Linked DNA regions of Zobellia alginiliquefaciens. The protein of the gene in region 1 binds, or shares a complex with, the protein of each later gene. Links are inferred from orthologs where the notes say so. Each region holds a gene or a part of one and is shown on either strand. Other genes may lie near its edges.

Evidence for each region. Proteins that work in one complex are often made in the same cells at the same time.
Region 2: the proteins of scpA (region 1) and meaB are in contact, whole or in part, in a crystal structure (PDB 8DPB), measured with the Methylorubrum extorquens proteins. The link is inferred for Zobellia alginiliquefaciens from one-to-one orthologs. Residues at the interface, in SOR27001.1 of Methylorubrum extorquens: Glu577, Glu578, Asn579, Asp580, Gly581, Arg582, Arg583, Arg585, His596, Ala604, Ser605, Ala608, Asp609, Gly611, Phe612, Asp613, Val614, Asp615, Ile616, Gly617, Pro618, Leu619, Glu625, Arg628, Gln629, Val631, Glu632, Asn633, Asp634, Glu661; in SOR26638.1 of Methylorubrum extorquens: Arg20, Ala21, Ala24, Arg25, Thr28, Ser32, Arg33, Arg34, His37, Thr98, Gly99, Gly100, Ser101, Ile102, Leu103, Lys106, Thr107, Ala110, Ala113, Ile114, Asp115, Arg116, Ala118, Phe119, Ile120, Arg121, Pro122, Pro124.

The regions. Positions count from the first base shown.
Region 1 is NZ_CP119758.1:2,631,555-2,635,825, forward strand. The notes cover bases 588-3,476. They hold scpA (methylmalonyl-CoA mutase), read right to left. Parts: upstream 3,136-3,476; coding sequence 1,039-3,135; downstream 588-1,038. Other genes in these bases: P0077_RS11070 (sensor histidine kinase), read right to left, coding at 588-787; P0077_RS11080 (methylmalonyl-CoA mutase subunit beta), read right to left, coding at 3,166-3,476. Outside these bases: more of P0077_RS11070, read right to left, coding at 1-587; more of P0077_RS11080, read right to left, coding at 3,477-4,271. UniProt on the Escherichia coli protein: Catalyzes the interconversion of succinyl-CoA and methylmalonyl-CoA. Could be part of a pathway that converts succinate to propionate.
Region 2 is NZ_CP119758.1:581,451-585,662, reverse strand. The notes cover bases 873-3,702. They hold meaB (methylmalonyl Co-A mutase-associated GTPase MeaB), read right to left. Parts: upstream 2,895-3,702; coding sequence 1,851-2,894; downstream 873-1,850. Other genes in these bases: P0077_RS02425 (organic hydroperoxide resistance protein), read left to right, coding at 3,659-3,702; P0077_RS02430 (DUF2911 domain-containing protein), read right to left, coding at 2,945-3,505; P0077_RS02440 (glycosyltransferase family 2 protein), read right to left, coding at 873-1,810. Also shown: P0077_RS02445 (ArnT family glycosyltransferase), read left to right, coding at 1-831; more of P0077_RS02440, read right to left, coding at 848-872; more of P0077_RS02425, read left to right, coding at 3,703-4,084; P0077_RS02420 (aldose epimerase family protein), read right to left, coding at 4,142-4,212. UniProt on the Escherichia coli protein: Binds and hydrolyzes GTP. Likely functions as a G-protein chaperone that assists AdoCbl cofactor delivery to the methylmalonyl-CoA mutase (MCM) ScpA and reactivation of the enzyme during catalysis.

The DNA.
Region 1 (4,271 bases):
TGGAAGCAATATCCGGCTTGGTGTACAATGTCCAAGTTTGATTTCCTTCTAGACTGACTTTCCTTTTTACATATAAAGCATCTCCGTAGCGATCTCTTTTTGATAGGTTCAATTTAGAGGGGGCATAGAGGGTTTCGTTATCGCCGCTATAAAACACCACTTTTTTGGAATTTAGAAAGCCAATATCCTGCCCCTTAAAATTCTCAAGCCAATTTTTGGCGTTTAGGTTTAGGCCAACAATACCATATAGTTCCTTATCTATATAAATCGGGGTGAAAAAACGAACCGTGGGTCTATGTGGAAGTTCAATAGTGTCATTTTCAATATTCAGGTTCATATTACTAATATGAACATCGCCTTTAGCTAGCTTTAAGGTCTTTTTAAAATAATCTCGATTTCCCTTAAATTGAAAGGTAGAGGCAACCGTACTGTCTTTGTTTTCTATCCGTATGACCTCCATTCCCTTTAAATCAATAAAGCGGGCCTGAAAATAATTGCTGTCGGTATTCAGAAAATGCCTGAGCTTTTTCTGGGTAACCTCTAAGGGTACATCTGTTTTAAGGTCTAACTCTACTAATTTACTTAGAAAAGTGACATTTTTCTTGCTGATATTATATAGTTCGAAAAGGCGCGATTCAGCATCTTTCAGCTTATTCTTGGCCTTGATCTCTTCAACTAACGTAATATTTTTGTGAAAAAGCTCAATACGCTGAAGCGAAAGATTCCATATGATAATACAGGTAATCAAGAATAAGATGGCCGATGTGATGATTAATTTTTTCCCCATCAATAGCTAATTATTCTCGTATTTTGTGTGGTATGCTATCAAAATTACGAATGTTAATAAGTGGTTTGGTCTTTTAAATATACCGCTATTTGCAAGCACTTTGGTGTTAAGGAGAAGTTAAAAATGTAGTCTTTTTACTACTTTTCGGTTTTAAAGTTAACAATTGGTCTGGTTGTGCTCCTATACGTCTGATTATCAAAAATCTAATTTAAGGGAAAGTAGGGTCTCTTGTTAATAAAATATACAGGATACTATTCAATATCCAATAAAATATCTAGGATAAGAATGGCGGCTTCCGTAATTTTTGTGCCCGGCCCAAATACGGCAATAGCACCGCTTTCAAATAAATAGGAATAATCCTGCTTGGGAATAACCCCGCCAACCACCACCATAATATCATCCCGGCCCTGATTTTTTAGTTCTGAAATAACTTCGGGCACCAAGGTCTTGTGTCCCCCGGCCAAAGAAGAGATACCTAAAATGTGCACATCATTCTCTACGGCTTGTTTGGCTACTTCTGCAGGAGTTTGGAACAGCGGACCAATATCTACGTCAAAACCTAAATCCGCATAGCCCGTTGCAATTACTTTGGCTCCACGGTCATGTCCATCTTGCCCCATTTTTGCTACCAAAATACGGGGGCGTCTTCCTTCTTGTGCGGCAAACTGGTCTGAAAGCTCACATGCCTTTTTAAAACTACCGTCTTCTTTAATTTCCTTTGAATACACGCCTGAAATAGATTGAATAGTTGCTCTGTACCTGCCAAAAACCGTTTCTAGGGCGCTACTTATTTCGCCTAAAGTAGCACGGTGTCTAGCAGCTTCTACTGCTAAAGCTAATAAATTTTCATCTGTAGTCGTATCTATTGAGTCGGTCATTTTTTGATGTGCGGCAGCGGTAAGTGCGTTAAGTGCATGCGCTACTTTTTCATCGTTCCGTTCCTGTTTTATGTGTTGAAGGCGCGCCAGTTGCTTTTTGCGTACCGCATTATTATCCACCTCTAAAATTTGAAGTCCGTCTTCCTCTTCCGTTTGGTATTTGTTTACGCCAACAATACTATCTTGACCGCTATCTATCCGTGCCTGTTTTTTTGCTGCCGTTTCTTCAATGCGCATTTTGGGTATGCCCATTTCTATGGCTTTGGTCATACCGCCCATCTCCTCAATTTCTTCAATAAGCTCCCAAGCTTTGTGGGCTAGGTCTTCCGTTAGTTTTTCCACATAAAAACTACCAGCCCAAGGGTCTACTGTTTTTGTGATTTTTGTTTCTTCTCTCAGATATAGCTGAGTGTTGCGGGCAATACGTGCGGAGAAATCTGTGGGCAGCGCAATGGCTTCGTCCAGCGCATTGGTATGTAAACTTTGGGTGCCTCCCAATACGGCGGATAGGGCTTCAATAGTAGTACGTGCCACATTATTGAACGGGTCCTGTGCCGTAAGACTCCATCCGCTGGTCTGGCAGTGCGTGCGGAGCGACATGGATTTGTTGCTCTTTGGATGGAACTGTTTTACCAGTTTTGCCCATAGCATTCGCCCTGCACGCAGTTTGGCAATTTCCGTAAAATGGTCCATGCCAATTCCCCAAAAGAAAGAAAGCCTAGGTGCGAAACTATCAATGTCAAGTCCCGCTTTTAGACCTGTACGAATGTATTCCAGTCCATCGGCTAAGGTATAGGCCAGTTCCAGCTCTGCCGTGGCACCCGCTTCGTGCATATGATATCCTGAAATGCTGATACTATTGAATTTGGGCATATGTTCGCTCGTATATCGAAAAATATCCGAAATAATAGCCATGGAAGGCGCAGGTGGGTAGATATAAGTATTACGCACCATAAATTCCTTTAAAATATCATTCTGTATGGTACCTGTCAGTTCATTTAGGGAAACGCCTTGTTCTTCCGCGGCAACAATATAAAAAGCCATAATGGGAAGCACGGCCCCGTTCATGGTCATGGAAACGGACATCTCATTCAACGGAATACCATCAAAGAGAATCTTCATGTCCTCTACCGTGTCTATGGCCACACCAGCTTTGCCTACATCGCCCACCACACGTTCATGGTCACTGTCATACCCACGATGTGTGGCCAGGTCAAAGGCAATGGAAAGTCCTTTTTGACCTGCTTTTAGGTTTCTTCGGTAAAAGGCATTGCTCTCTTCCGCGGTAGAGAATCCCGCATATTGTCTTATGGTCCACGGGCGTTGTACATACATAGTACTGTACGGGCCACGTAAAAAAGGAGGTCTTCCGGCAGCAAAGTTCAGGTGCTCAAAATTTTCCTCATTTAGCAAGGTGTCCGGCTGTACCGCAGATTTATTAAAGGCGATATGTTGAATGTCTTTTCTCATATAATGCACATCTCTATGTTATAGAGGTTTTTAGCCCTGCCAACCTTCATTTTTAAGTCGTTCCCGCTCTAGGGCTTCCGTCAGTCTACTTTCTAAAATAGGCTCGATTAAAGTTTTTGCTTTTCGCTTGGAACCAAAAGGAGGCTTTTTCAATTGGTTTTTCATACGGTCATCAGAACTGGAGTATCTATTGGAACCTACTAATATCTCCTTTTCACTATTGAATTTTGCTTGTTCTTTTTGGGCACTCTCCCTTATTTTTTTCTGAAGGGTATGGTATTTTAACTGTTTTAGAAATCCCCCATTCGCTTCCATATCCTTAAAGAGAATTAGTGCTTTCTCCGCAAGTTGGTCTGTTAGGCTTTCTATGTAATAGGAGCCTATGGCAGGGTTTTGTAGCGATTTAAAATAACTTTCCTCCTTAAGGAGTAGCAACTGATTTCTAGCGATGCGTTCCGCAAATGAATTGTTATTATGATAGATAAAATCATAGTTAAGATTACAAACGCTATCGGCACCTCCCAAAATAGCGGACATACATTCCGTTGTGGTGCGGATCATATTCATATTATAATCATAGAGCGTCTTGTTTCGTTTGGAAGGCGTTGCTTCTATGCGGCAATCGGCGGTAATATCATATTCAGCAGCAAGTAATTTCCAGAGTTTTCGTAGGGCACGTAATTTGGCGATTTCAAAAAAATAGTTGCCGCCCATGGCCATTTTAAAGGTAATGGATTCTAATTTTGAACCAAAACGATGCAAATATTCATTGGCATGTGCTAAGGCATAGGCCAGTTGCTGTATCATGTTTCCCCCCGCATTTTGGTACAGTTCCGCATTTACGGTAACCACTTTTTTTGGCGATGGCGTTTGAGTGGCTTGCAAAAGCTGTTGGAGGATTTCAAAATCCTCGGCCATATTCGTAAACCAATTCCCCGTAGCTGCGAGATGCCCAATGGGATCCATGTGAAAGGAGATAGGATAATTTTCTTGGGATAACAAATGTGTCAGTTTCTGCATGCCTTCAGTAGAAGCACTTTCAAATTGACAATGAATCGCAACCGATTGGCAATCGATATTCCTGAGTAGTGCCTTCAGGTCCATATCTGGCGAAGGCAAGGTGAACCATATACTTT
Region 2 (4,212 bases), 2.1 Mb from region 1 along the record:
TTTCTCCCTTGGACGATTCCTGCAATTTTTGCTTTTGGATCAAGATTACGTAAGCTGTTTAAATCAAAATTCACCTATAATCCTAATTATGATTTTTTAACCATAGGGACTATAGCAGTGTTTTTTATAGTGGCGAGCATCTCCCAATTTAAATTGCCACATTATCTTAATATAGTCATTCCGTTATTTGCCGTATTAACGGCGTCTTACATTAATCAGGTTATACGAACAAAGAAGAAGAAAACGCTTAAGATACTTTTGGGTTCGCAATATTTTGTTCTAAGTATAGTCTTCATTGCAGTGGTGTTTATTTGTTTTTATGTATTTCCGTTTGAAAACATATTTGTTTCTAGTATTCTGATGATTTTCTGTTTGATGAGTATTTACTTCTGTTTAAAAAAGGAAGCTTATTTTCTGCGAATCATAACATTGTCAGTATGTAGTTCTTTATTGTTAAACGCTGTACTGAACCTTCACTTTTATCCCAATTTATTAGAGTATCAAGCGGGGTCTAATATGGCTGAGATAGTAACGGATGAAGATATTCCAGTTGATGAAATCTATAAAATTTCTAATTATCATACCTGGTCACTTGATTTTTATAATCGATATCCGGTACAGTACACCTCCCTCAAGGCAATTGAAAATGAGAAAAATGCATGGCTCTATGCAAATGATAAGGATTTAGAAAGCATAAAAGCTGCTGGTCTTGATTGGGATCAACAGTTTACTGTGAAAGACTTTCGTATTTCACGTTTATCAGGTAGTTTTTTAAACCCGTCCACTAGAAAGGGGAAACTAAAAAAAATGCACCTTATCCATATCAGATAACGGGTGTATGAAACGGTTAGGGTTGGATTTGGTCTGCTATAGCTACATCCTTTACTCGGTAAGGTCGTTTCTTTTGTGATTCGTAATACGTACGTATCAAAAGCTCCATAACGATACCGATAGTAAATAGTTGAATACCGGCTAGGATAAACATCATACCAAATGTGAGCAGTGGTCTTGAGCCAATATCTTCGCCCATTCCAAATTTGACTACTAATAGGTATAGATTGGTGATTATGCCTATTAAAATAAGAATGACACCAAATATACCAAAGAAGTGGATGGGCCTCTGAAAGTACTTTCTAATGAAAAGCAGCAACATGATGTCTGCAACTACTTTAAAGACACGTTCCAGTCCATATTTAGAGCTTCCTGCATGCCTAGCATGGTGTTTTACGGGAACTTGTTTAATGCGTGCTCCCTCAAAATGGGCCAACAAGGTTATAAAACGGTGCATTTCACCGTACAGGTTTAGGTCTTTTGCAATTTCTTTAGTGAAAACTTTTAAAGCACAGCCATTGTCCTTTATATCAAGTTTTGCCGTACGCCTAATCACGGCATTAGCTATTTTTGATGGGATTTTTTTTACAAAAGAATCTTTTCTTTTGGCACGAATACCGGTAACTACGTCATAATCATCGTTAACGACATAATGCAGCATGCCCGGAATATCCGATGGGTCGTTCTGCATATCACCGTCCATGGTAATGATATATTCGCCTTGGGCGTAATCAATACCTGCAGCTAAAGCTAGACTCTGTCCGTAATTTCTCTTGAGGCTGATAAGATGAACTTTATCATCTTTCATATCTTTAATTACCTTTCTTGTGCCATCAAACGAAAAATCGTCTATATACACAATCTGATAGTTATAGCCAGTTAGACTTTCGTGTATTTTTTTTGTGAGTAAGACAATATTTTCAGACTCGTTAAAGACGGGAATGACAACAGATAACAGGGATGTGGTAACTAAATCCATCAAGATATAAGACTTTAGCTGACAAAATTACGGTATTTAATTAAGAACGACTTTTAAAAACGGCTATCAATTTATCGGCAGCTAAAAAAGGAGAAATTTCTTTCGTAGCTATTTGCTTTAAAAACTCGTCTATCTCGCTTCTTACCTGTGTATTGGTATAAAAGTCGGATTTTAAGCGTTGTTCTATGGCATCATAAAGCCAATTCTTATTCTGTTGTTTGCGCCTGTCCTCAAAAAAGCCTGTTTCTTTGGCTTCTTTTATATATTCGGCAATTGTGCTCCAAACCTCCTCAACGCCTGTATTTTCTGTTGCGGAGCAATATAAAACTTTGGGTCTCCAGCCATTTTCTTTGGGCGGATATAATTTTAGGGAATTTTCAAATTCGTTTTTGGCAATTTTTGCATTCGCAATGTTATTACCATCGGCCTTATTGATAACAATGCTATCGGCCATTTCTATAATACCACGTTTTATTCCTTGAAGTTCATCGCCTGCACCGGCCAATTTTAGAAGTAGAAAAAAATCTACCATACCATGGACTGTAGTTTCATTTTGGCCAACCCCAACGGTTTCAATTAAAATAATAGAATAACCTGCTGCTTCACATAAAATGATGCTTTCTCGTGTTTTACGGGTAACCCCACCTAAAGAAAGTCCGGAAGGTGAAGGACGAATGAAAGCGTTTGGGTCTTTTGCCAGTGTTTCCATTCGTGTTTTATCCCCTAGAATACTTCCTTTACTTTGACTACTGGTTGGGTCTACGGTAAGTACGGCAACTTTATTACCTTGTGAAGTGAGTAGTTGACCAAAAGTTTCTATAAACGTGCTTTTCCCTACCCCAGGTACTCCCGTAACACCAATACGAATGCTTTTGCTTTGTTTCTTTAAACATAGGGAAACAACCTCATTAGCTTTGGCAGCGTGTTTTGTATGATTGCTTTCAATTAAAGTAATTGCTTGCCCAAGAGCGGTTTTGTCTCCGTTGCATAAGGCGTTGACCAATTTGGTGGCCACTAACGGATTCTTCCTTTTTTTCTGAATTTCAGAAATACCTTTTTTATCTGTGTTCTTAGAATTGTTCAAATTTATTTGCTAATGGGTACTTTAATCAGTGTTCTTAGAATTGTTCAAATTTATTTGCTAATGGGTACTTTAATCAGTGTTCTATCCCATGACATAAGCATGAAGAGTTCGTGCTGCATATCAAAATCTATTGTAAAGTTTTCTACGGTCTGAGAGGTCTGCTCGGTAGGTATTTCAACTTCTATAACGTCTTTATCTATGACTCTGGTAGTTTCTTTTCCTCCACTAAGAATGGACACGCCCCAAGTAGGAATATTTTTATTGAAGATAACGGACCAACTTTGTCGGCCAGGTCTTGTCCACAACGAATAAGTGCCTGCAGGAAGGTTTTCCCCTTTTATTTTTATATCGGTTTTAGTGGAAAAGGTAGTAGGTTCATTTGCGCCGGTACGCCAAACCATATCATATGGCACAAGTTCTCCAAATATAATTCGATTCTTTTTTGATGGACTGGAATAGTTTACGGACAAATCCATTCCATTTTTAACATAGTTGACCGTGTGTTCAGGGCTATGTTTTTTGGTTTGTGTCCGCATATAAGGGCTCACTACAAAATAGAACAAAAGACCTAACACAGCAAATACGATAAGAATCCATTTTAGAAATTTCATTGTAGTACAATTGTTTACTCTAAGTTACGAATTAGCGGCGTAATCAATTCTTTTTTTAACCGTAATGATGGTTTTCACAATAATTTAATAATCCATTTTAAGTTTTCACAAATGCTTAGCTTAACTTCATGAAGTAATCAAAACTTATACGTAATGAAAACTATTTTTAAAACGGAAGCGACAAATACAGGAGGTAGAGCGGGTCATGTAAAGAGTGATGATGGTGCCGTAGATTTAGATATTAAGATGCCTGGTGCAGATGGAAAAACAGATGGTAAATCTACCAACCCGGAGCAGTTATTTGCGGCAGCATACTCAACTTGCTTTGCGGGTGCTTTACAGGCTGTTGCTAAAGAACATGGTGTAGATGATTTAGGTGATTTTAGTGTAACGGCAATAATAGGTTTCAACAAAGACGAAGATGGCTTTTTTATAGATGCAACTTTGGATTGTTTGTTGCCCACTGTAGATAAAGAAAAAGGAGAAGACTTAATTAATGCTGCCCACGAAATATGTCCTTATAGTAAAGCTACAAGAGATAATATTACCGTTGAATTGAATTTGATGGTCGAAGCATAGAGTACGCTTATTAAATTTTTAAGCCCTAAGAAGTAATTTCTTAGGGCTTTTTTTATGCTATCTAACGGAAAAGTGATATTGAGATATGTTTCTGTATTTTTCTCCTGGTTTTAATACGGAAGAGGGGA